3 regions of the Cupriavidus sp. 01L45 genome follow, and region 1 is predicted to be linked to each of the others. Evidence: predicted binding sites of a transcription regulator. Region 1 holds the regulator's gene; each other region holds the start of a gene.
What was found. Region 1 encodes FNR, which switches genes on or off when oxygen is low (the NO sensors DNR and NnrR bind a similar motif). Its sites were predicted from a motif close to TTGATNNNNATCAA; they were not measured.

Region 1 (7,425 bases):
CTCTGGGGCCGCCATCACCCTTGCCGGGCGCCTTCAGGCCGATGGACGCCATCAGCGCGCGCACGTCATCCGCGGCGAGTTCCTGCCAGCGGCCGCGCTTAAGGCCGCGGGGCAGCAGGAACTGACCGTACCGGGTGCGAATCAGGCGCGACACGGTCAGGCCGACGGCCTCGAACATGCGGCGCACTTCGCGATTGCGGCCTTCGGTCAGCGCGACGTGATACCAGTGGTTGATGCCCTCGCCACCGCCGTCGGCGATGCGCAGGAAATTGGCTTCACCATCGTCAAGCTTGATGCCATGCAGCAGGCGCTGGCGATCCGCCTCCGCCAGCTCGCCCAGCGTGCGGACCGCATACTCGCGCTCCACGCCGTAGCGCGGATGCATGAACTTGTTGGCGATATCGCCCGAGGAGGTAAAGATCAGCAGCCCTTCGGTGTTGAAGTCCAGGCGGCCCACGGCCACCCATTTCCCTGCCTTGATGCGCGGCAGGCTGTCGAACACGGTCGGACGGCCTTCCGGATCCGACTGGCTGACGATCTCGCCCGCCGGCTTGTGGTAAAGCAGCACGCGCGGCGGCTTGGTCGACACACGGCGATGGATCAGCTTGCCGTTGACGCGGACCTGATCGGCCGGCAGGATGCGTTGTCCAATATGGGCCGGCAGGCCATTGACAGAAACGCGCCCCTGCAGGATCAGCTCCTCCATCTCGCGGCGCGAACCCAGGCCGCCCTCGGCGAGCACTTTGTGCAGCTTGGGCGCATCGTCATCGGCCGAGAGCTCGCGCACCGGCTTTACCTTGGCACGCACACCGCTGGTATCTTCCTGGTCGTACTGGCCGGAGATGACGAAACGAAACAGGTCTTCGCCACCTGCGGCTGCAGCCGCGGGGGCCTTCTCGGGCACGCCCGGAGCCTGGCGCTGCGTGCCGCCCCTGCCTTTGTTTCCTTTGCTTGCCTGGCGCGGGCCACCCTGCTGCCCCTCGGCACTGCCGCGCCTGGCCGCGCCCTGCGGCTGCTGGCCTTGCTGCGGCTTGCGCTTGCGCGCGCCGTTGGAGTTGGCGCGGGCACCGTCGCGCTGGCGCTCTCCAGCGGCTTCGCCGCCGGTTTCGCTCGCACCTTCGGCAGTGTCGCCGCCGAACGCGCGGCGGCCTCGCGGCGCCGGGCGTTCGCCCTGCTGCTCGCCGGCCTGCACGGACTCGCCTTCGGCGGGCTTGCGCTTGCCGCGCGTACGCCCCTTTCTCACGCCATCGCCACGCGCGGATTGCGCGTCCGGTGCGGCTCCCGCGTCCGGACCGCCAGCGAAGGCAAGTGCATCGCCTTCCGCGGCACGCCCGCCATCGCGGTCCTGCGTGGCCTGGCGGCGCGTGGCCACCAGATTGCGCAGGCCACGGCGCAGGCCCTTGCGGCGCGGCGCGCCTTCGGCGCCATTGCCGGCATCGCCGGCCGGCGTATCCGCCTGGCGGACGTCTTGATCAACAGAATCGGACAAGGTATTCACATTCGGATGTTGCATGGTGTTCAGTTGGACACGCGCTCGTCGTGCTCGCTGGGGTGCGCCGGATTCGTCTTGGACGCCCCCGGGACTTCGGACTCCTGCTCGCCGGAGGCCACTTGCTCGTGGTAACCGTTGGCGGGTGCTTCCGTTTGCTCATTTGCTTCGCCGTCGTCGACGGCATCCTCCACGGCTGTGCCGTCAAGCCGCGCCCCCATGGGCCCGGCGGACACCAGTTCGCTCTCCGGCCCATCATCCGGCTCGGACACCGCGGGTACTTCAGCCTCGGGCACGGCTTGCGCTTGCACCGAGGCGTCCTTCTTTTCAAATGCTTCCACCAGTTCGGCGATGCCATCCGTGGCACCGGCATCGAGGACACCGGGGACGGAGCGGGTCAATTCGCCAGCATTGGACACATCGGCGACGGCAGCGCCAGCGCCGCCCGCAGGCTCCTCGCCGGCCTCCGCGAACGCTTCTTCGTCGCTTCCGGCCGGCAAAGCGGGCACAGTGCCCAGGGCCTCGAAATCTATGGGCTCCTGGTTCAGCAGCGCGGCTTGCGTCTGCGCCTGGACATCCTCCAGCGGCGGCAACTCATCTAGCGAGCGCAGGCCAAGGTCATCAAGGAAGTTCTTGGTGGTAGCGTACAAGGCCGGCCGGCCCGGTACGTCGCGGTAGCCGATCACCTCGATCCAGCTACGGTCCTCGAGCTTCTTCACGACTTCGGTGCTCACCGCAACACCGCGGATTTCCTCGATATCGCCCCGGGTGACCGGCTGCCGGTAGGCGATGATCGCCAGCGTCTCCATGACCGCGCGGGAATATTTCGGCGGCTTTTCAGGATTCAGCCGGTCCAGGTATTCGCGCATGACGGGGCGGCTCTGAAAGCGCCAGCCGCTGGCCAGCGCCACGAGTTCCACGCCGCGCTGCTCCCAGTCGCGGCGCAACTCTTCCAGCAGCACCCGAATGGTGTCGGCACCGACGTCGTCGGCAAAAAGCCGGCGCAAGTCATTGACGCGCAAGGGTTCCTGCGCACAAATCAGCGCGGTCTCGAGGACGATCTTCGCCTCTTGGGTATTCATGTGATTGCGTGCAGCCTGTCTTTGCACCTGCGCCCCGGACAAACCCGGACGCACTGGAGATTGCGGGTTCAGCGGTTGGAATTGCCACCGCCATCTGACCGCGCAGCCAACCACAATGCTTGATGCATGCAGTCGTGCGCTTTCTTTTTTGCATCGGGTGCCGGACCTGCCCGGCAGGAGATCGCCCGGCCACCGGCTTTACCTGCCGGTCGACGGAGCCCTTGCGTCGCGCCTTCCCCCTGATGTGGCGGACCTGTCCGGCACGACGTCCGTCGCTCCGGGTGCAAGAAAAATACGGATATCGGGCCTGCTTGGCCTATTTCACCCCGCCCTGCCGTGGCTGGTCTTTTGAACCAAATAATCTTTTGAACCGGACGGCGGATTGGGAACGGTCCCTGGCGGTAATACGTGCTGGAGGGTTCCTGGCATGCATCCCCGAGTGCGAATGCTACCTGACGATGCCACGATGAAATACGCTGCGCGATATCGCTGTTCTTGCGATTGTATGGCATTCCCTGGCAAACCTGCAACCGATTCACACAGGCATCTGCCCGACAAAGTGCGTAATGCGCCATGAAGCGGCGTATCAGAAGACCAGACAGAAGCCGTGCGCGGCCAGCGTCTCTGGCAAAAGCAGCGCGCGCGCCACCCCGACGACACCAAAGGCAGCCACTGCCAAACCGGCAAGGGTACGTACCGCCGGGCGGCYCGACCACTGCCTGAGGTAGCCGGACAGGCCCGAGATAACCAACAGGTTTGGCAAAGTGCCCAGTCCGAACACGGCCATCACCAGCGCACCCGAAGGGGCGTTCCCGGCCAGCAGCGCCATCGCCAGGGCGCCATAGACCATGCCGCATGGTACCAGCCCCCAGGCCAGCCCCATGCCGTAGCGGCGCAGCAGCCGCCCCTGTGGCAGGCCCAAGGGCGCCAGGCGCACGCCCACGGCGGCAAGAAAACGGAGCAAACCGCCAGCGCCGCGCGCGGCAAACCGCTCCAGCCAGCCAGCCCCCACGGCGCGCCCACGCAACATCCATAATCCCGACATCACCAGCATCATGCTGCCGATTCCGAACAGCCAGCGCTGCAGCGGCAAGTACTGGGCCTTCCACACACCGGCGCCCAGGGTACCCAGCAAGGCGCCCAACAGCGCATACATGCTCAGCCGCCCGGCATGCATCACCAGGAGTTCGAGCAGCCAGTGGCCTGGCCGGCGCAGGATGGTGGCCGGCACACGGGCCGTGCCGCCTTGCTCGGCCGCAAGCGCAATGCCGCCACACATGGCCGCGCAATGCACACCACCTAGCAAAGCCAGGGTAAAAACGCTGAAGAGCACGCCTACGGTCAACTTCTCCTCCCAATCACATCGCCTGGCGCGGTAAAATGCGCCCTACGCGCCCCCGCGACTCCAAGAGGCGCTATCAACATGAAGCCCAGCGCCCGCGCACATCCGCGCAATCGCAAATCATGACGACGGGCACGGCAGGCGGCGCCACGCAGATGGCAGGCCCCGCCAGACCCGCGCCAGGCTAATGTGGATAGCGCTTCCAACCGACAGCTCTCAACGTCAAGCTTTCAACTCAATGCGCCTGCCACACGCGCTTGAGTGATTGCGCTAAACCGACAGGCCCCAATTGCTAACATCCATTCCCATTACCGAGATGTCGCCCCGCTGCTCCACTTGCTCGCTGGGACAGCTCTGCCTGCCCGTCGGCATGTCGCAGCAGGACCTCGAAAAAATGGATTCGCTGGTGCAGGAGCGCGTGCGCGTACGCAAGGGCGAGACCCTGTACCGCCTCGGCGATCCGCTCACCGCCGTCTATGCGATCCGCTTCGGCACGCTCAAAACCCACCTGACGATGGAAGATGGCCGCTCGCAGATCACGGGCTTCCACCTCCCCGGCGAAGTCGTCGGGCTCGACGGCCTTGGCGAAATGCAGCACGCGTCCGACGCCACCGCCCTTGAGGATACCGAAGTTTGCGTGGTGCGCTTCGGCGACCTCCAGTCGCTGTCCGGTGCGCTCCCGTCGTTGCAACATCAGTTCATGCGGCTGATGAGCAAGGAAATCTCGCAGGACCAGGTGATGCTGATCACGCTGGGCTCGATGCGCGCCGAAGAGCGGCTTGCCGCCTTCCTGATCAACCTTTCGGAGCGCCTTTCCGCGCGCGGCTATTCGGCCTCCGAGTTCGTGCTGCGCATGAGCCGCGAGGAGATCGGCAGCTACCTCGGGCTCAAGCTCGAAACCGTCAGCCGCCTGTTCTCCCGTTTTGCGGAAGCCGGGCTGATCCAGATCCGCCAGCGGCACGTCAAGCTGGTCGACATGACAGGCATCAAGCAGATCATCAACAAGTCCTGCTAGTCCGGCAGGCATCGACCGGCCGCGCGGAGTTTCCCGGCTCCCGCGGCATTGGCAGCCGCCTTGCCTTCCTTGCGTGGTGCCAATACCACGTCGCGCCGGCCTGGTCACGACACTCCTGCTCCGCCGCCCCCTGCCCCGCGGCGCGAAGACGCGCATCGCGCTCACTCCAGTTCGTCTGTCTCCGCCAGCCGCGTGGGCATGGTGTAAAGCGTCAGGCCGCTCGACAACGAACAAAGCACCCACGCGACCAGGAAGCCCACGGTGTAAACCGCCTCCCGCGACGCCTCGACCGGCTGTCCGAAGAAGCGCAGATCGCCGGGATCGACCATCGAAAACACCAGGGCGGTCGTCAGCCCGGCTACCAGGAAGCCGGGCCATAGCACCCACATCAGCCAGCGCAGTCTCATGGTCACCTCGCCTGCGCCGTGGCCGGCTCAGCCTGCCGCCCGATACCCGTCTTCTCGACCACCAACCCGTGCCGCGATACGCCATCGACAACGGGCGGGTCCGGGTGCGTCATGGCCAGCCAGATCGTGACCCCGCAGGCCACCATCGCCAGCAAGGGCCCGCTCATCAGCAGCCATGGCCAGGGTTCCTTCCACCAGGGATTGCTTTGCTGCATCATCAGGCCTCCTCTAGATTTCTCGGTTCAAAGATTGCGCGGTACGATGAAGCTGGTGCCCTGGCTGATTTCCGCACCGCCCCCACTGTCATCTCCTGTCGCAGTGACCGTCACCTGGATCTTGTGGGTGCCCTGGCCAGCGGCTTCGATCGGCACGCGCACGCGAATCGGAATCAGGCGGTTTGAGGTGGGCTCGAGATTGCCGGCAGCGTGATCGTATTCCACGGCCAGGCCCTTCAGGTCATCACTGTCCGCGCGAATGGCCACATGCATCGGCGCCTCGGTCGTGTTGATCAGTTGCAGGCGATACACGTTCTCGATCCAGCGTCCCTCCACTTCCCTGCCCAGCGCGCCGCGGTCGCGGATGATATCGACCTTGAGCGGTGTGCGCATGGCCAGCGACACCGTGAAGCCGGCAACCAGGGCCAGCCAGATCACGGAGTACACCACCGTGCGCGGCCGGAACAGACGCTTGCGCGCCTCCGCCTCGGGCAGCACGCTGCGCATGGCGTTCTCCGAGGTGTAGCGGATCAGCCCGCGCGGATACGCCATCTTGTCCATGACCTGGTTGCAGGCGTCGATGCAGGCGCCGCAACCGATGCAGTCGTACTGCAGGCCGTCGCGAATATCGATGCCGGTGGGGCAGACCTGCACGCAGATGCTGCAGTTCACGCAATCGCCCATGCCGGCGGCCTGGTGGTCCACCTTGCGCGAGCGGCTGCCGCGCGGCTCGCCGCGGCCCACGTCATACGTCACCACATACGTGTCGCGATCGACCATCACGCTCTGGAAGCGTGCATAAGGACACATGTACTTGCACACCTGCTCGCGCATGAAGCCGGCGTTGCCCCAGGTGGCGAAGGCGTAGAACAGCATCCAGAACGTTTGCCACGGCCCCAGCGACAGGCTGAGCACGTGGCCGCCCAACTCGCGAATGGGCGAAAAGTACCCGACGAAGGTAAAGCCGGTCCATAGCGCGATCACGATCCAGAGCGTGTGCTTGGTGGCCTTGAGCCGCAGCTTGCGCGCGCTCCACGGATCGCCATCCAGGCGGATGCGGGCAAAGCGATCGCCTTCCACATGCCGCTCGATCCACATGAAGATTTCTGTGTACACCGTCTGCGGACAGGCATAGCCGCAGAACAGGCGACCCGCGATCGCCGTGAACAGGAACAGCGAGAGCGCGGAAATCACCAGCAGCACGGACAGGTAGATCACATCCTGCGGCCAGAGCACCAAGCCGAAGATGTAGAACTTGCGCGCGCCGAGATCGAACAACATGGCCTGGCGGCCGTTCCATTGCAGCCAGGGCATGCCATAGAAGAACAGCTGGGTCAGGACCACCATCCAGACCCGCCAGCTCGAAAACGCCCCTGTGACTGAGCGCGGATAGATCTTGCGGCGGACTTCGTACAGGGTTTCATCCGAGGTTTCCCCATCCCCCGTGGCGGATGCGGGCTCCCGCAGAGGCCCCCAGGCGGCTCCGTGCTTTCTCAGCGGTTCCGGTTCCGGGGCATTCATGGGCGATCACCCCCAGCGGCACGCAGGCTCCACATGCTGGCGTCGCCGTTCATTGCCCGCTCCCCGCGGGGGCTGCCCCATTGTTCGACAGTCCCCAGACATAGGCCGTCAGCATGCGGATGCGCTCCGGCGTCAGGATTTCCTCGTGTGCCGGCATGTGGTTGTTGTGACCCTTCAGGATGGCGTCGACGATGTTTGCCTCCGAACTGCCGTACAGCCAGACCTTGTCCGACAGGTTGGGCGCACCGAGCGCCTGGTTACCCTTGCCGGAAGAGCCATGGCAGGCCGCGCACGTGGACTTGAATGTGCTTTCGCCACGCGAGGCGCGAATCGGATCGGAAGACAAGCCTGACA
Region 2 (5,982 bases), on a different contig from region 1:
AGGTCGCCGATCACGACGCGGCCTTCCGCCTGATCCGGCTGGTGCTCAGCATCGGCCTGCGCGACGCGCCGCCAGTGGCGATCGGCCATCGCGTGGTCCACGGCGGCGCGGATTTTTCCGCGGCGGTGAAGATCGATGACGAAGTGATCGGCAAGCTCGAAGCGCTGGTGCCGCTGGCGCCGCTGCATCAACCGCACAACCTGACGGCGATCCGCGCGGTGCGCGCCGCCGCGCCGTCGCTGCTGCAGGTGGCCTGCTTCGACACCGCCTTCCACGCCGGGCACGATACGCTGGCGCAACTGCTGGCGCTGCCCTACGAATACTTCGAGCGCGGCATCCGCCGCTACGGATTCCATGGCCTGTCCTACGAATACATCGCGCGCCGCCTGCAGCAGGTAGCGCCCGACCTGGCCGCCGGCCGCGTGATCGTGGCGCACCTGGGCAACGGCGCCAGCCTGTGCGCCATGCGCGAGGGGCGCAGCGTGGAATCCACCATGGGCCTGACCGCGCTCGACGGCCTGCCGATGGGCACGCGCTGCGGCGCCATCGATGCCGGCGCCATCCTGTGGCTGTCGCAGCAAGGCATGAGCACCAAGGACATCGAGACCATGCTGTACCAGGAATCGGGGCTCAAGGGCTTGTCGGGCATCAGCAGCGATATGCGCGCACTGCTGGACAGCGACACGCCGCGCGCGCGCCTGGCCATCGATTTCTATGCGTACCGTGCGGCGCAGGAGATCGGCAAGCTCGCCACCACGCTGGGCGGCCTCGACGCGCTGGTGTTCACCGCCGGTATCGGCGCGAACTCACCGCCGGTGCGCGAGAAGATCTGCGCGCGGCTGGCGGACCTGTTCGGCATCGACCTGGACGCCGGCGCGAACGGCGAGAACCGGCAACGCATCAGCCGCGATAACAGCCGTGTGCCGGTGCTGGTGCTGCCCACCGACGAGGAGGGCATGATCGCGCTGAATACCGCGCGGATCATGAAGGAGCAAGGCGTGGGGACGTAGCGCCTCCGCGCCGGGAACGCGCTACGCCCGCACCAGGTACGCCCGGCGCAACCGCTCCGCATCCACTTTGAGCACCTCGCCCAGGTACGCGTCGATGCCGCCGTATTCCTGCTCGATGGCCTGCATGGAAGCTTCCAGGTAAGACGCCTTCACCTCCAGCAACGGCCACATCACCGCGGGATCGACGCCGAACTGCGCCGCGCCGGCGCTCATCTTCTGGTTGAAGCCCTGGTTCCGGTGATTCGACTCCAGGTAGTTGGCCATGATGGTATCGCGCTCCACGCCCAGGCCCGCCAGCAACAACAGCGAGGCAAAGCCGGTGCGGTCCTTGCCCGCGGTGCAGTGGTACAGCAGGTTGCCGCCCTGCTCCGCGAGCTTCAGGAAGCCGCCGAAGGCAGCCTGGTACTTGCGCGGGAAATCGCCGTAGACCTCCAGCATGAAGGCCTCCGTCTGCGCCGCGCTGCCTTCGCGCAGGCGCGGCATCAGTTCGGCCATCGACATGCTGCCCTCCAGCACCGGCGTGGCTACCCAGCGGAAGGCCTGGCCGAAGGGGCTCTCCGCGGCCGACTTTTCTCCGGGCGAACGGAAATCGATCACCGCGTCCAGTTGCAAGGCGCGCAGCCGCTCCATGTCGGCGGCGCTGGCCAGGCCCGGGTTGCCGCTGCGAAACAGCTTGCCGGCGCGCACGCGATGGCCGTCCCGCGTGGGAAGGCCGCCGAGATCGCGGATATTGACAACGTTTTCCAGCACCAGCGGTGCGGTGCCGGGCACGCCGGTACCTAGTGATGGCGCGTCCGCCATGATGGCGTGGCGGCGCCACGCGAACAATCCCTGCATTGTTTCCCTGCCCTGTGGTTGGGTTGCGCGCGTCTCATCGCGCGCGATAGGCCGGCACATGCCAGCGCGTATGGCAGCCAGCAATATAACGGCGATCGAGCATTGCCACCAGTTTCCACACGCTCATCGGGTCCACATCGTCCAGGTCCAGGTCGACCCAGGCCCAGGGATGTGAGCCATCGCCCTCACAGATCAGCTCGACGTCCTTGACGCTCACGTAAGCGGCCAGCGCTTCACGCAGCCTGGCTGCGTCGACTCCGGCATGTAGCCCTCTCACCAAAACCTTCATCATGTGCTCCATTTTTTTCAGATCACCGCGCAGGCGGGCGTTAACGCCCGCGGGACACCGCCCGCCAGCCCTTGTACTGCAACGATCTGAAAGTAGGACCCCACCGCACACGGTAATTTCCCGGCGCGAGCCCTCTCCTTGATCCTGATCATGCGAGCCGTGATCCGGCCTCGACATACGCTGTTGGCCGGCACGATAATTTCCCCATGTCGAACGCTGCAACCCGGCCAAAAGCCGGCCTGCGCATCCGCCAGTCTTCACGGAAGACCGAACGAACGACGCCGCCATCAAGCCAGTCACCGGCTAGCATTCTTGCCCGCGCGTGACGTCCGCCATCCCGTGTTGAGCCAACGATCAACAAGACAACCCAAGGGAAAGCGATGACAGACTCTCGCACTCCGACCCAGACCGTCCCCTCCGCCCCCGGCGTGCCCGCCACGCCGCAAGCCACGCCGAAGAAGCAGACACCATGGGGGCTCTACGCCGCCGCCGTGGTGCTGATCGGCATCCTTGCCCTGCCGCTGCCCGCGGACCTGCCGGTGGCGGGCCATCGCATGCTGGCTATCCTCGCCTTCGCCATCGTGGTGTGGATCACCGAAGCGGTCTCCTACGAAGCCAGCGCCATCATGATCACGTCGCTGATGGCCGCGCTGATCGGCTTCGCGCCCACGGTGACGGACCCGTCCACGCAATACGGCACATCGCGCGCCCTCGGCATGGCGCTGGCCGGCTTCTCCAATACCGCGCTGGCGCTGGTTGCCGCCGCGCTGTTCATCTCGGCGGCCATGACCGTGACCGGGCTTGACCGGCGCATCGCGCTGGTGACGCTGTCGGCCATCGGCACCAGCACCCGGCGCATCCTGATCGGCAGCATCGCGGTGACCATCCTGCTGTCGCTGGTGGTGCCGAGCGCCACCGCGCGCAGCGCCTGCGTGGTGCCGATCATGATGGGCATCATCGCGGCCTTCGGGGTCGACAAGAAATCGAACATCGCCGCCGGCATCATGATCACGGTGGCCATGGCCACCAGCATCTGGAACGTCGGCATCCAGACCGCCGCCGCGCAGAACCTGCTGACGGTCGGCTTCATGGACAAGCTGCTGGGCGAGCGCATCACCTGGCTGCAATGGCTGATCGCCGGCGCGCCGTGGGCCGTCGCGATGTCGGTGGTGCTGTATTTCCTGGTGCGCTTCCTGCTGCCTGCCGAGACCGAAGCCATCCCCGGCGGCAAGGAAGCCGTGCAAAAGGAACTAGCCGGGCTGGGCCCGATGACCGGCCCGCAGAAGCGGCTCGCCGCGGTGTCCATCGGGCTGCTCCTGTTCTGGGCCACGGAAGGCAAGCTGCATCAGTTCGACACCGCCACCGTCACCTTCGTCGGCCTGGTGATCCTGATGATGCCGCGCATCGGCGTGATGGACTGGAAGACCATGCAGCAGCGCACGCCGTGGGGCACGCTGATCGTGTTCGGCGTGGGCATCAGCCTGGGCACCGCGCTGCTCACCACGCAGGCCGGACAATGGCTGGGCAAGTTCGTGGTGACGCACTCCGGGCTCGCCACGCAGGGGCCGATCCTGGTGTTCGCGATCCTTGCGGCCTTCCTGATCCTGATCCACCTGGGCTTTGCCAGCGCCACCGCGCTCACCGCCGCGCTGCTGCCGATCCTGATCTCGGTGCTGCAGACGCTGCCAGGCGATATCAACAAGATCGGGCTGACAATGCTGCTCGGCTTCACTGTGAGCTTCGGCTTTATCCTCCCGATCAACGCGCCGCAGAACATGGTGTGCCTGGGCACGGACACCTTCAACGGCAAGCAGTTCGCCAGGGTCGGCATTCCCGTCACGCTGATCGGCTACGCCATGATGCTGCTGTTCGCCGCCACCTACTGGCGCTGGCTGGGCTGGATCTGAAGGGACGGGACGCATGACGAAAATCACACTGCAATCCGCCCTCCAGCTCGCCCGCGACCTGCTGGCAGCGCAGGGCGTGCCGGCCGATATCGCCGACGACGTGGCCGAACACCTGGTCGAAGCCGACCGCTGCGGCTATACCAGCCACGGCCTGTCGATCCTGCCCAACTACCGGCGCTCGCTCGCAGGCGGCAACGTCAACCCCGCCGGCCGCGCCGAATGCGTGCTCGACCGTGGCAGCCTGCTGGTGTTCGACGGCAACGGCGGCTTCGGCCAGCACGTGGGCAAGACCGTCATCGAGACCGCGATCGAACGGGTGCGCCAGCACGGCCACTGCATCGTCACGCTGCGCCGCTCGCACCATCTCGGCCGCATGGGCCACTTCGGCGAGATGGTGGCGAAGGAACGCTTCGTGCTGCTGAGCTTCACCAACGTGATCAACCGCGCGCCGGCAGTGGCGCCCTATGGCGGCCGCGCGGCGCGGCTGACCACCAACCCGCTGTGCTTCGCCGGGCCCATGCCCAACGGCCGCCCGCCGCTGGTGGTAGATATCGCCACCAGCGCGATCGCCATCAACAAGGCGCGCGTGCTGGCGGAGAAGGGCGAGCCCGCGCCGGAAAACAGCATCATCGATGCCGACGGCAACCCCACCACCGATGCCTCCACCATGTTCGGCGAGCATCCGGGCGCGCTGCTGCCCTTCGGCGGACACAAGGGCTATGCGCTGGGCGTGGTGGCCGAGCTGCTCGCTGGCGTACTCTCCGGCGGCGGCACCATCCAGCCGGAAAACCCGCGCGGCGGCGTGGCCACCAACAATATGTTCGCGGTGCTGATGAATCCGGAACTGGACCTGGGGCTGAGCTGGCAGAGCGCCGAGGTGGAGGCGTTCGTCAATTACCTGCACGACACGCCGCCCGCTCCCGGCTTCGGCGGCGTGCAATATCCCGGCGAGTTCGAAGCCGCCAACCGGGCGCTCACCACCACGCACCTGGAGGTCAACCCGGCGATCTGGCGCAACCTGGAGACGCTGGCGAAGGAACTGGGCGTGACGCTGCCGGCGGGCTGATTCCGGCACCGGGCTGGTGCCGGGCCGGTGCTGGCACAATACTGCCCATGGAACGCCTCTGGTCGAATTTTCTCAAGCTGGTGCTGCTGCTGACACTGGGCACAGCCCTGCTCGGCACGCTCGCCGTGCTCGTCGCTCAGCGCCAGCTGCCCACGCTGGACGCGCTCACCGCTTTCCGCCAGTCGCCGGGCTACGTGCCCATCGGCGAGATACCGCCCAAGCTCACGCAGGCGGTGGTGGCCATCGAGGACGAGCGTTTCTACCTGCATGACGGCATCGACTATGTCGGCGTGATACGCGCCGGCGTGGCCAACTTGTCGGATGAACTTTCGCAGGGCGCTTCCACAATCACCATGCAGGTGGCGCGCAATTTCTTTCTCTCGCGGGAGAAGACCTACACGCGCAAGCTGTACGAGGTGCTGCTGGCCTATCGCATCGAGCATGCCTTGAGCAAGGACGAGATCCTCGAGGTCTATATGAACAAGGTGTACCTTGGGCAGGGAGCTTATGGTTTTGCCGAGGCGGCCGAGACTTACTTTGGCAAGCCGGTGGCGGAGCTGACGCTGGCCGAATGTGCGATGCTGGCCGGGTTGCCCAAGGCGCCTTCGGCGAATAATCCGGTGGTGAATCCCCGGCGGGCGCGGCAGCGGCAGGCTTATATCTTGTTGCGGATGATGGAGTTGGGGAGGATTGGGAGAGGGGAATATGATGCGGCGTTGTTGGAGCCGTTGAGGTTGAAGTAGGTGGTGGATTGGTGTTTGGGGTTGGTTCGTGGCTGGTCGAACCGGTACCGGCGGAAGCGCGCCTGCGCGCTGGGCGTGCGACGAAACTCTCGGTCTCCGGGAGGCCTATTGCTCTGCTCGCTTGGGGGTG
Region 3 (10,452 bases), on a different contig from region 1:
AGTCGTCCCACTGCTGTCGACCGCGCCAGCGGCGAATGCCGCCGAGTGGCCGGCCAAGCCTGTGCGGATCATCGTTGCCGCACCGCCGGGCGGCACGGCCGATATCGTGGCGCGCCTCTTCGCGAATGCGCTGCAAAGCCCGCTTGGACAGACCGTGATCGTCGACAACAAAGCCGGCGCGGCGGGAACCATCGGCGTCCACGGCCTGCTGTCGGCGCCACGGGACGGATACACATTCCTGCTGATTCAAAAGGGCATTGCCTCGGAAGTGCCCCACGCCATGCATGTGTCTTACGATCCGTTCAAGGACATTGTTCCGATTGCGCAGCTTACCCGGCAGGGTCTCGTGCTCATCGGCCATCCCGGCCTGCCCGCGAAAAACCTCGGGGAACTGATCACGTATGTCAAAGCGAATCCGGGTAGGGTCGACTATGCGAATTTCGGTGTCGGCCTGCGTGGCCAGACCATCGGCGTGCAATTCAATCGCCTTGCCGGACTGACGACGGGCACCGTGAGCTACAAGGGGTCGCCGCCTGCGCTGCAAGACGTGATGGGGGGGCACGTTCCGCTCATGTTCGACGGTCCGGCAACTTCGCTTCCGTTCATCAAGTCAGGAAAGCTCAGGGCATTTGCCATTGCCTACCCCAAGCGGATCCCCGCGCTGCCTGATCTTCCGACCTTCGCCGAACTGGGATTTCCCGACCTCAAGGAGGTCAGCTGGATGGCGCTCTGGTCGGCGCCGGGCGTACCGCCAGCCGCGGTGGCCAAGATGCGCGACGCCACGCTCAAGGCGATGCAATCGCGCGAGATCCGGCAGAAGATCGAAGACCTTGGCATGGAAGTCGGTTCACCGGCTACCAGCGAAGAGCTTTCCGTAGACGTGCGCGAATCCTACGAACGGCAGGGCAAGCTATTGCGCTCGATCAACTTCAAGCCCGAATGAAGATCCAGACGCGGCAGCGCTGGCGGGGGCTCAAGCAGAGTGTCAAGAAAGAGGGGGAGTAAGCGATGTTGCACGCAAGGCCGGATTTTCCACCGGCGCACGTAAATTCCGGTAAGGGGTCGGACGGGATTGTGTCGCCGGAAACGTCCATCTGGTACAACCTGGAAGTCACCACGCGGCGTTTTCCCGGCAAGACCGCAATCCATTGCCATGGCCATGCGGTGAGCTTTCGCGATCTGCATGCGCAAGCGATGGCCATTGCGGGATGGCTTCAGCACGAAGCCGGCGTCAGGAAAGGCGACCGGGTGTTGCTGTATATGCAGAACTGCCCGCAGTTCATCGTCGCCTACTACGCCATCCTGCGTGCCGGAGCGGTTGTCGTGCCGGTCAACCCAATGAACAAGGCCGACGAATTCCGTCATTACGCTACGGATAGCGCGGCCCGGGTGGTCGTGTGCGCCGCGGACGCCTTCGATACAGGGATTAGCGCGGACCTGCTGTCGGCTGGCCAAATTCAATGCGTGCTGATGACCCGCTATGCGGCGGACCTGCTTGCTGCCGATGCAGCCCCCGAGCCTTCGCTGCCGGCGTGGATGACGGCGCAGTACGAACAGCCTGCGTGGGCTGCCGGCAAGGTGTCGCTTTGGTCTGACGCGCTCGCAGCGGGCTGCGTCCCCGCACGAGATGACGCCGAAGCCGACGACATGGCTGTCATGCCCTATACCTCTGGCACCACGGGCGCGCCCAAAGGGTGCATCCATACGCATCGATCCGTCATGCATAACGCGATCGGCAATGGCATCTGGTCGGCATGCGAGGCCGGATCGGTCGTCCTTTCGGTATTGCCATTGTTTCACGTGAGCGGCATGCAGCATGGCATGAACGCACCGATCTATTGCGGGGCTACGATTGTGATGCTGCCACGCTGGGATCGCGAGGCCGCGGGCCGGCTTATCTCGCAGCATGGCGTTACCCACTGGATGGGCAATCCAACCATGGTGATCGATCTCCTTGCAAGCGCGAATCTCGAGCAATTCAATCTCACAACCCTGCGCCACGTTGGGGGCGGAGGCGCGGCCATGCCGCAAGCGGTCGCAGAACGTCTGAAACAACAGTTCGGGCTCAGTTACCTGGAAGGATACGGGCTGTCGGAAACAATGGCCGCAACACACAACAATCCGAGCCATCGGCCCAAACAGCAATGTCTCGGTTTGCCGACCTTCAATACGGAAGCCCGCGTAATCGACCCGACGACGCTCAAGGTATTGCCGGTCGGCGAAGTCGGCGAGATCATCGTCAGCGGACCGCAGGTGTTCAAGGGCTATTGGGGAAAGCCCGACGCTACACGGGATGCCTTCATCGAACTGGAAGGACGAACCTACTTCCGGACCGGCGATCTGGGCACCGTGGATGGGGATGGGTACTACTTCATCACGGATCGCCTCAAGCGGATGATCAACGTGTCCGGCTTCAAGGTATGGCCCTCGGAAGTCGAGAACCTGTTATACAAGCACCCCGCTGTACAGGATGCCTGCATCATCGGCACCCATGACGCCTATCGCGGGGAGACAGTAAAAGCCCTGGTGGTGCTCAAATCCACCGCGAAGGACACGACGCCGGAAGAGATCATCGATTGGGCCAGGAAAAACATGGCAGCCTACAAGTATCCACGCGTGGTGGAATTCGTCGATGCGCTGCCCAGGTCCAGCACGGGCAAAGTGATGTGGCGACAGCTGCAGGAGCTGGAAAAAAGCCGTAGCGCGGCCAGTGGAAAGTCATAACGCAACGAGCAATGCGCAGCAAGTGCAGCAGGTGCGGCGCATCGTCGGGGTGCGCCGAGGCATTGGCGGAACCTATGCAACACGTCGGTAAACTGATTCGCAGTGCCAGCCTGAACGGCTACATCGAGCTGGTGGAGTCGCTCGGGCGCGATCCCCACGCCTTCCTGCGAGGGGTGGGGCTGTCGGCGCGGCTGCTCGAAAATCCCGAGACGCCAATCCCCAGCCACGCCGTGCGCGAATTGCTCGAAGTCACCGCGCGCGCCACCGGCGTGGAAGACCTTGCCCTGCGCCTGGCGGCGCGGCGCACCTTCTCCAACCTGGGGCCCATCAGCCTGGTGCTGAAGGAAGAGCCGACCCCGCGGCAGGCGCTCGACACCTTGTGCCGCTACCTGAAACTGCTTAGCGCTACGCTGATCACGCGTATCGAGGACGCCGGCCAGTCCGTCATCATTCGTGAAGAGCTTCTGCCCAGCCCCGGACTGGCCACGCGGCAGGCGATGGAACTGGCGGTCGGCGTGAAATTCCGCATTCTGCGCGAGCTGATCGGTCCCAAGTGGCGGCCGCTGGAGGTTTGCTTCACGCATCGCCCGCCGGTCGATGCGTCGGCGCACCGCGCCTTCTTCGGGCGCAGCCCGATGTTCAATCAGCCATTCAACGGCCTGGTCTGCGCGGCGGCCGATCTGCAGATGCCGCGCACGCCCGACAATCCGGGCGCCGCGCGCTTCGCGCGGGACTACCTGGAGGCGGCGCTGCGGCACCGCGATGAAGGCGTCCGCGAATCGTGCCGGGAGCTGATCCTGGCCTTGCTCCCGGGAGGACGCTGCATTACCCAGCAGGTGGCGCATCTTCTGCGCGTCGATCGCCGCACGCTGCACCGCTACCTCAGCGCGGAAGGGCTGACATTCTCAGTCCTGCTCAAGCAGGTGCGCTCGGAACTGGTGATGCGCCACCTGCAAGAGAGCGACCTGCCGATCGGCGAGGTCGCCGGGCTGCTGGGCTTTTCCGCGCAGAGCAGTTTCAGTCACTGGTTCCACGCCGCCTTTGGCTGCAGCGTCTCGGACTGGCGCAAGCGGGTGGCTGCCGGGGCGTGACCACCGCAGGCGCCGCTTATGCTGGAACGGGTACGGCAAAAAAATGCCAGCGCCTTTCCGCATGCGGCTTCTCGCCAATTTCCTGCCCGATAGCGGGGAGAACGGGAAAAAAGCACCCATGATCCGGCAAGACGCTCACGCCACGCCGCATCACAAACCAACTTAGCCCCGCACTCGATATTCAGTCTCCGCATATAATTATGCGTTCACTGAATTGGCCCTTCCCGAGCCGCCCATGTGGCCTCTGCTGCTACCGGCAGCACCTCCGTCGCGCAGCACTGGGTACGCGTTCAATCAGCTGAATTCAATCTTGTGGCCATGTTCCACGCTGTAAGCGGACAAAGAGTGTGACTTGTTTGCCGTTGGGCGCAACGCTGGCTACTCATGCTTACGTGCCGGCTGCCTTTCGATGTCTGTTTCCGCTTCGCCTTCTTCCTCCGTTGCCACTCCTGTCCCTACCCCTACCCTGAGCCACCAGGCCATCATGCGCGTGATCGGCGGGATCGTCCTGTGCATCCTGCTGGCGGCACTGGACCAGACCGTGGTGATCCCGGCCGTGCCGGCGATTGCCAACGACCTGAACGGCTTTGGCCACCTGTCGTGGATCGTGACGGCCTACCTGATCACTTCCACGGTTTCCACGCCGCTGTACGGCAAGTTGTCCGACACGTACGGCCGGCGGCGGCTGCTGATGCTGGCGATCGCGCTGTTCATCCTGGCTTCGGTGGCGTGCGCGATGGCGGCCTCGCTGGAGCAGTTGATCCTGTTCCGCGCGCTGCAGGGCATTGGCGGCGGGGGCCTGATGTCGCTGGCGCAGGCGGCCATTGCCGATGTGGTGGCGCCGCGCCAGCGCGGGCGTTACCAGGGCTACCTGGCTACGGTGTGGGCGGTGGCTTCCATCGCCGGTCCGCTGGTCGGCGGCTGGACTTCGGATCATCTCTCGTGGCGCTGGCTGTTCTGGATCAATGTGCCGCTGGGACTGCTGGCGATGTTCATGTGCCATCGCGGCCTGAGCCAGTTGCAGGCGCGCGGCGGCGCCGCGCGGGTGGACTGGGGCGGCGCGTTGCTGCTGACCGTTTCCATCGTGGCCTTCCTGCTGGCGATGAGCTGGGGCGGCGATGTCTATGCCTGGCTGTCGCCGGAGATCGCCGGCCTGGCCCTGCTGGCAGTGGCGGCAACGGCCGCGCTGGTCTGGCAGGAGCGCCGCGCGGCGGATCCGATGTTGCCGCCGCGGCTGTTCCGCAACCGCGCCTATGTGCTGGGCGTGGCGGCGTCCGCGATGGCGGCGCTGAATATCTTCCTGTGCATCTTCGCCTTGCCGCTGCATTTCCAGCTGGTGCGCGGCGCCGATGCTTCGGAATCCGGCCTGCTGGTGGTGCCGTTCCTGCTGTCCACGGTGGCGGGCAACTTTATCGTGGCCGGGCTGGCGCCGCGCCTGGGGCGGATGCGCGGCATCCTCACCGGCGGTTTCATCGCGGCGGCGCTTGGCCTGCTGGCGCTGGTGGCGGTATCGCCCGGCACGCCGCTGGTGCTGGTGCTGCTGGCGATGACGGTGGCCGGCGTGGGGCTGGGCATGGCGATGGTGGGCACCCTGATGACGGTGCAGAACGTGCTGGAGCGCCGCGATACCGGCGCCGGCACCGGCGCGCTGCTGGTGCTGCGTTCGCTCGGCAGCGCCTTTGGCGGTGCGCTGGCCGGCACCTTGCTGACGCTGGAGTTCCGCAATGCGCTGCAGGCTTCCGGCGTGAGCCAGGTCCTGGACCTGGGCGCGCTGCGCCACGGCAGCGAGGCGCTGGCCCATCTTTCGCCCGCGGTGCGGGACGTGCTGACGGGCGGCGTGGAGTCGGGCTTCCAGCTGATCTTCGCCGTGGGCGCCGTCGCCGCCCTGCTGGCGCTGGCGATCGTGCGCCGCATGCCGGACGTGGAACTGCGCAGCAGCGTGACCGAGCACGCGGCCACGCTGGCGATGGAGTAAGCGGGCGGGAGGCGGCACGGGCCGCGCCCGGCACAACGCCCGCATCCAACCGGCGGCCAACGGCGTAGACTACGGACAGACCACTTCTGGAGTCCCGTTCATGCGCCGTCTTCCCGTTCAACGCTCACGCGCCTTGCAACGTACCGCCTTGACTGGCGCGTTGATCCTGGCCGGCGCCGCAGCTGTCGTCGCCACGCCGCGTCTCGCGCGGGCCGCGGATGCCCCGGCCGCCGGCGCGGCGAAACCGGCCGGCGCCTGCCCGGCATCGCTGAACTTCAAGTTCCCCCGCTTGCAGGACGAGGCACCGCAGGACCTCTGCCAGTACGCCGGCAAGGTCGTGGTGGTGGTCAACACCGCCAGCTACTGCGGCTTCACCCCGCAGTACGAAGGGCTGGAGGCGCTGTACGCCAAGTACCGCGAACGCGGGCTGGTGGTGCTGGGTTTCCCCTCGAACGATTTCTCGCAGGAGCCCGGGTCTTCCAAAGAGATCGCGGACTTTTGCTACAACACCTACGGCGTGAAATTCCCGATGCTCGGCAAGTCGCATGTGCGCGGCAGCGATGCCAACCCCATGTACGCGCTGCTGGCCAGGCAGTCAGGCACCACGCCGAAGTGGAATTTCTACAAGTATGTGATCGACCGCAATGGCCAGGTGGTGGGCAGCTATAACAGCATGACCAAGCCGGACGACCGGCAGTTCGTCGGCAAGATCGAGCAACTGCTGGACGGCGCGCGCTAGGCAATCGGCGCCGTTCCAGAGCGGTGCCCGCAGGCGGCGGGTACGGGAACGGCGCGCCTTTCCGCCCTCCGGCGTGACCGGACCCGCTGCATCGGGGACCGATTCGACCACTAATTGACCGGCGTCAAGCCGCGCAAGCGCCGCCATCGCTACTTTCGCCGCTTTGGGGAGAGACAGACGATGGCCATCACGCTATACGACGCCGGCGGGCATACGTGCCTGCTGTTTTCCGACCTGGTCGAGGAAGAGCACGGCGAGGTGGTGCAGACCAACCAGTTCCTGATCGTCGATCACGGCCACGGCGCGCTGATCGATCCCGGCGGGCACATGACCTACGGCGAGTTGTACCTTGCCATCAGCCGCTACTTTCCGCCCAAGCAGCTCGACTACGTGCTGGCCTCGCATGCCGATCCGGATATCGTCGCCTCGCTCGGGCGCTGGCTTACCGCCTCCGGCAGCCGCATCCTGATCTCGCGCGTGTGGGCGCGCTTCCTGCCGCATTTCTGCCAGGCCGGCAAGACGGAAGGGCGCATCGTCACCATCCCCGACGCCGGCATGCCGGTGCCGCTGGGCAACTGCACGCTGCTGGCGGTGCCGGCGCATTTCCTGCACTCGGAAGGCAACTTCCAGTTCTACGATCCGGTCAGCAAGATCCTGTTCTCCGGCGACCTTGGCGCGGCCATGACCAGCGCGCGGGAGGCGGGCACGGTGGTGGAGGATTTTGCCGCCCACACGCACGCCATGCTGCCGTTCCACCAGCGCTATATGAGCGGCAACCGTGCCTGCCGGCTGTGGGCCAATATGGCGCGCGAACTGGATATCGAGTGGATCGTGCCGCAGCACGGTCCGTCATTTCGCGGCAAGGCCATGGTGGCGCAGTTCATCGACTGGGTGTCGACGCTCGAGTGCGGGCTGGACCTGCTGAGCCAGGACAATTACAGGCTGCCGCCCTTCACCGCCGCGGCAGCCTGATCCGCGCCATCAGTCGCGCGCCAGCCCTTCGGCCACCAGCGCCTCATGCACCTTGGGGCGCGCCGCCACGCGCGACAGGTAGGACTGCAGCGCGGGATAGGGGTTGAGCGGCATGTGGAGGATATTGGCCCAGTTGACGATGGCGAAGCAGTAGGCGTCGGCCACGGTGAACTGCCTGCCGGCCAGGAAATCGCGGGTGGCCAGGTGCTTGTCGAGTTCGGCGAAGCGCGTGGCCACCTTGGCCATGCATGCCTCGCGCGTGCTCTCGGCGGTTTCCTTGTGCCACAGCCACGGGCTGAAGACCTTGTGCAGCTCGGTGGAGACCAGCGTCAGCCAGCCCACCGCTTCCAGGCGCTCCCTGGTGCCGGCGGCCGGCAGCAGCGCCCTGGCCGGAGCGAGGTCCGCCACGTATTGCAGCAGCGATGCCGCCTCGGTATGGCGCGAGCCGTCGTCCAGCTGCAGCAGCGGCACATAACCGCGCGGGCTGACCGCGTAGAAGTCATCGCTGCCGTGCTCCGGCTCGGCCAGCTTGTGCGTGGCCAGGTCGACCTTGGCGAGGGTGAACGGCAGGCCGGCTTCGCGCAGCGCGATATGGACGGCCAGCGAGCAGGCGCCAGGGGTGTAGTAGAGCTTCATCGGGTTGTCCTTGGAGGTGGAATGGTTCGGCGTTTCGGGTTTCGCCGCCACGGCTTGTGGTGGCTGTGCAGGCAGTCTAGGATTGCAGTGATGCAATCACAATGCGCGTGAGCGCAAGTCATGACTGCAAATTTGCAATGAACATGCCATATCAACTCTCCTCTCCCGACCTGGACATCGTGCTTGCGCTGGTGCGCGGCGCCACGCTGGCCGAAGCCGGGCGCCGGCTCGGGCTTGATGCCTCCACGGTGTTCCGCGCGCTGCAGCGCATCGAGAAAGGCCTGGGCCGGCGCCTGTTCGAGCGCAGCCGCTCGGGCTACCTGGCAACGGAACTGGCGCAGCAGTTCGCCCAGCATGCCGAGCGCATCGAGGCCGAGCTGGAAGCGGCGCGCGCGCATGCCTCGGTAACGGCGGGCACGGTATCGGGCCTGGTGCGTATCACCACCACCGATACCGTGCTGCACGGCATGGTGCTGCCGGCGCTGGCGCCGCTCGGCCGCCGCCATCCGGGGCTGAGCTTCGAGCTGATCGCCACCAACGAGCTGGTCAGCCTGACCAGGCGCGATGCCGACATCGCCGTGCGCGCCACGCGGCGGCCGCCCGATCACCTGATCGGCAAATGCCTCGGCCGCTTGCGCGTGGCGGTGTTCGTATCGCGCGAACTGGCCGAGTCGGCTGGCGTGCCGGTCCCGGAGCCGGGCGCGCCGTTCGACGCGGCCGCGCTATCCGCCCTGCCCTGGATCGCGCCCGATGAGGCCATGCCCGATCACCCTTCGGTGCGCTGGCGGCGCAAGCACCTGCCGCGGGTGACGCCACAGTACCGCGTCAACAGCATTGCCGGCGTGGTGGAAGCGGTGGAGGCCGGACTTGGTGCCGGCGTCGTCTCGCTGATGATGGGCCGGCGCAGCGGCAAATTGGTGGCGCTCAGCGGCCCGCTGGACGAGTGCGAGACGGACCTTTGGCTGCTGACGCATCCCGAGTCGCGGCATCTGCGACGCATCGCCACCGTGGTCGGCCATCTTGCGGAGCATGTCAGGCTCGACGATTGAGACGGGCCACGCTCCCTGCGGCTTACGCCGATGCCAGCGCGGCGGGAATGGCGCTCGCGAGAAAATCGTAGACCGCGCGGATGCGCGCGCTGCCGCGGATCTCCCGATGCACGGTGAGCCAGACCGGCAACGGCGGGATCGTCAGCTCCGGCAGCACGATCCGCACGCGCGGATCCCCGGCGGCGATATAACGCGCGGCAAAACCCACGCCCAGTCCGGCGCGGATCGATTGCCACAGCACGATATCGTCGTCGCTGCGCACGCCGAACGCCTCGCGCGAGACCTCGACGCCCATGGCGCGGAAGCCGCGCAGGATGGTGTCCTCGCGGTCATAGCCCACCAGTTCGTGGCGCAGCAGGTCCTGCGGCGTGCGCGGCACGCCCTTGCGGCGCAGGTAGTCGTCGTGGGCGCAGGCGCACAGCGGCACGCTTGCCACCTTGCGCGCGATCAGCGAGGCCTGGCTGGGCCGCACCATGCGGATGGCGATATCCGCCTCGCGCCGCAGCAGGTTGCTGACTTCGTTGGACGACACCACCTCGATGGCGAGCTGCGGCTCGCGTAGGCGCAGGTCCGCCAGCAGCGGTGGCAGCAGGAAGCTCGCCACCGCGCGGCTGGCCGACACGCGCACGCTGCCCGCGATGCCCGCCTGGCCGCGCGCCAGCGTGCGCGCCACCGCATCGGCGCCCTGCTGCATGGTGCGCGCATGCCCGGCGATGGCGCGCGCGGCGTCGGTGGGCTGCAGGCCGTGCCCGGTGCGCTCGAACAGCGGCACGCCGAGTTGCGCCTCCAGTTGCGCCACATGCCGCCCCAGCGTGGGCTGGCTGCTGGAAAGCCGCCGCGCCGCGCCCAGCAGGCTGCCGTTTTCCATCACCGCCAGGAAGGAGCGCATCAGCGCCCAGTCGAATTCTTCGGCCATGTCCTCTCTCTTTCCCTGCCGCTCTCGGTATTCAAAAATGAATTCGTGAGTTACCAGATCATGCAATTGTGAGGCAGCGGGGAATTGCCCACAATGGTCTTCATCGGGCCTGCCTGTCAGCCACGCCATCCCGGCGGGCTGCGCGGGACGGGCGGCAGAGCAAGGAGAACATCGTGAGCGAAACCGTATTGATCCTCGGTGCCAACGGCCGGCTCGGCCGCACCCTGGTGGATGCCTTTGCCGCCGCCGGCTGGAGCGTGCTAGCGCAGGCGCGCCGCCCGCTGGCCGGCGCCGTGCCGCAAGGCGTGCGCAGCCTCGCCATCGACGTGGCCGACACCGCGCAGTTGAGC

Region 2: a site for FNR is predicted at 2,275-2,288, ahead of AC1DT6_RS37645 (DASS family sodium-coupled anion symporter). Genes of this name have one in related genera too.
Region 3: a site for FNR is predicted at 6,644-6,657, ahead of AC1DT6_RS35890 (oxygen-binding di-iron domain-containing protein). Genes of this name have one in related genera too.

What each region holds. Positions count from the first base shown of each region.
Region 1 is NZ_JBFTSG010000021.1:20,574-27,998, forward strand. Features, by position in the region: gene rluB (23S rRNA pseudouridine(2605) synthase RluB) at 1-1,513, opposite strand, end outside; gene scpB (SMC-Scp complex subunit ScpB) at 1,519-2,571, opposite strand; gene AC1DT6_RS16280 (sulfite exporter TauE/SafE family protein) at 3,158-3,916, opposite strand; gene fnr (fumarate/nitrate reduction transcriptional regulator Fnr) at 4,203-4,928, shown strand; gene AC1DT6_RS16290 (hypothetical protein) at 5,090-5,335, opposite strand; gene AC1DT6_RS16295 (FixH family protein) at 5,338-5,553, opposite strand; gene ccoG (cytochrome c oxidase accessory protein CcoG) at 5,578-7,071, opposite strand; gene ccoP (cytochrome-c oxidase, cbb3-type subunit III) at 7,121-7,425, opposite strand, start outside.
Region 2 is NZ_JBFTSG010000086.1:111-6,092, reverse strand. Features, by position in the region: gene AC1DT6_RS37660 (acetate/propionate family kinase) at 1-1,010, shown strand, start outside; gene AC1DT6_RS37655 (tyrosine-protein phosphatase) at 1,032-1,847, opposite strand; gene AC1DT6_RS37650 (RNA-binding protein) at 1,882-2,136, opposite strand; gene AC1DT6_RS37645 (DASS family sodium-coupled anion symporter) at 2,517-4,043, shown strand; gene AC1DT6_RS37640 (Ldh family oxidoreductase) at 4,057-5,109, shown strand; gene AC1DT6_RS37635 (transglycosylase domain-containing protein) at 5,157-5,852, shown strand.
Region 3 is NZ_JBFTSG010000074.1:27,196-37,647, forward strand. Features, by position in the region: gene AC1DT6_RS35865 (Bug family tripartite tricarboxylate transporter substrate binding protein) at 1-943, shown strand, start outside; gene AC1DT6_RS35870 (long-chain fatty acid--CoA ligase) at 1,009-2,724, shown strand; gene AC1DT6_RS35875 (AraC family transcriptional regulator) at 2,799-3,815, shown strand; gene AC1DT6_RS35880 (MDR family MFS transporter) at 4,300-5,790, shown strand; gene AC1DT6_RS35885 (glutathione peroxidase) at 5,891-6,529, shown strand; gene AC1DT6_RS35890 (oxygen-binding di-iron domain-containing protein) at 6,710-7,501, shown strand; gene gstA (glutathione transferase GstA) at 7,511-8,137, opposite strand; gene AC1DT6_RS35900 (LysR family transcriptional regulator) at 8,275-9,186, shown strand; gene AC1DT6_RS35905 (LysR family transcriptional regulator) at 9,209-10,102, opposite strand; gene AC1DT6_RS35910 (NmrA family NAD(P)-binding protein) at 10,276-10,452, shown strand, end outside.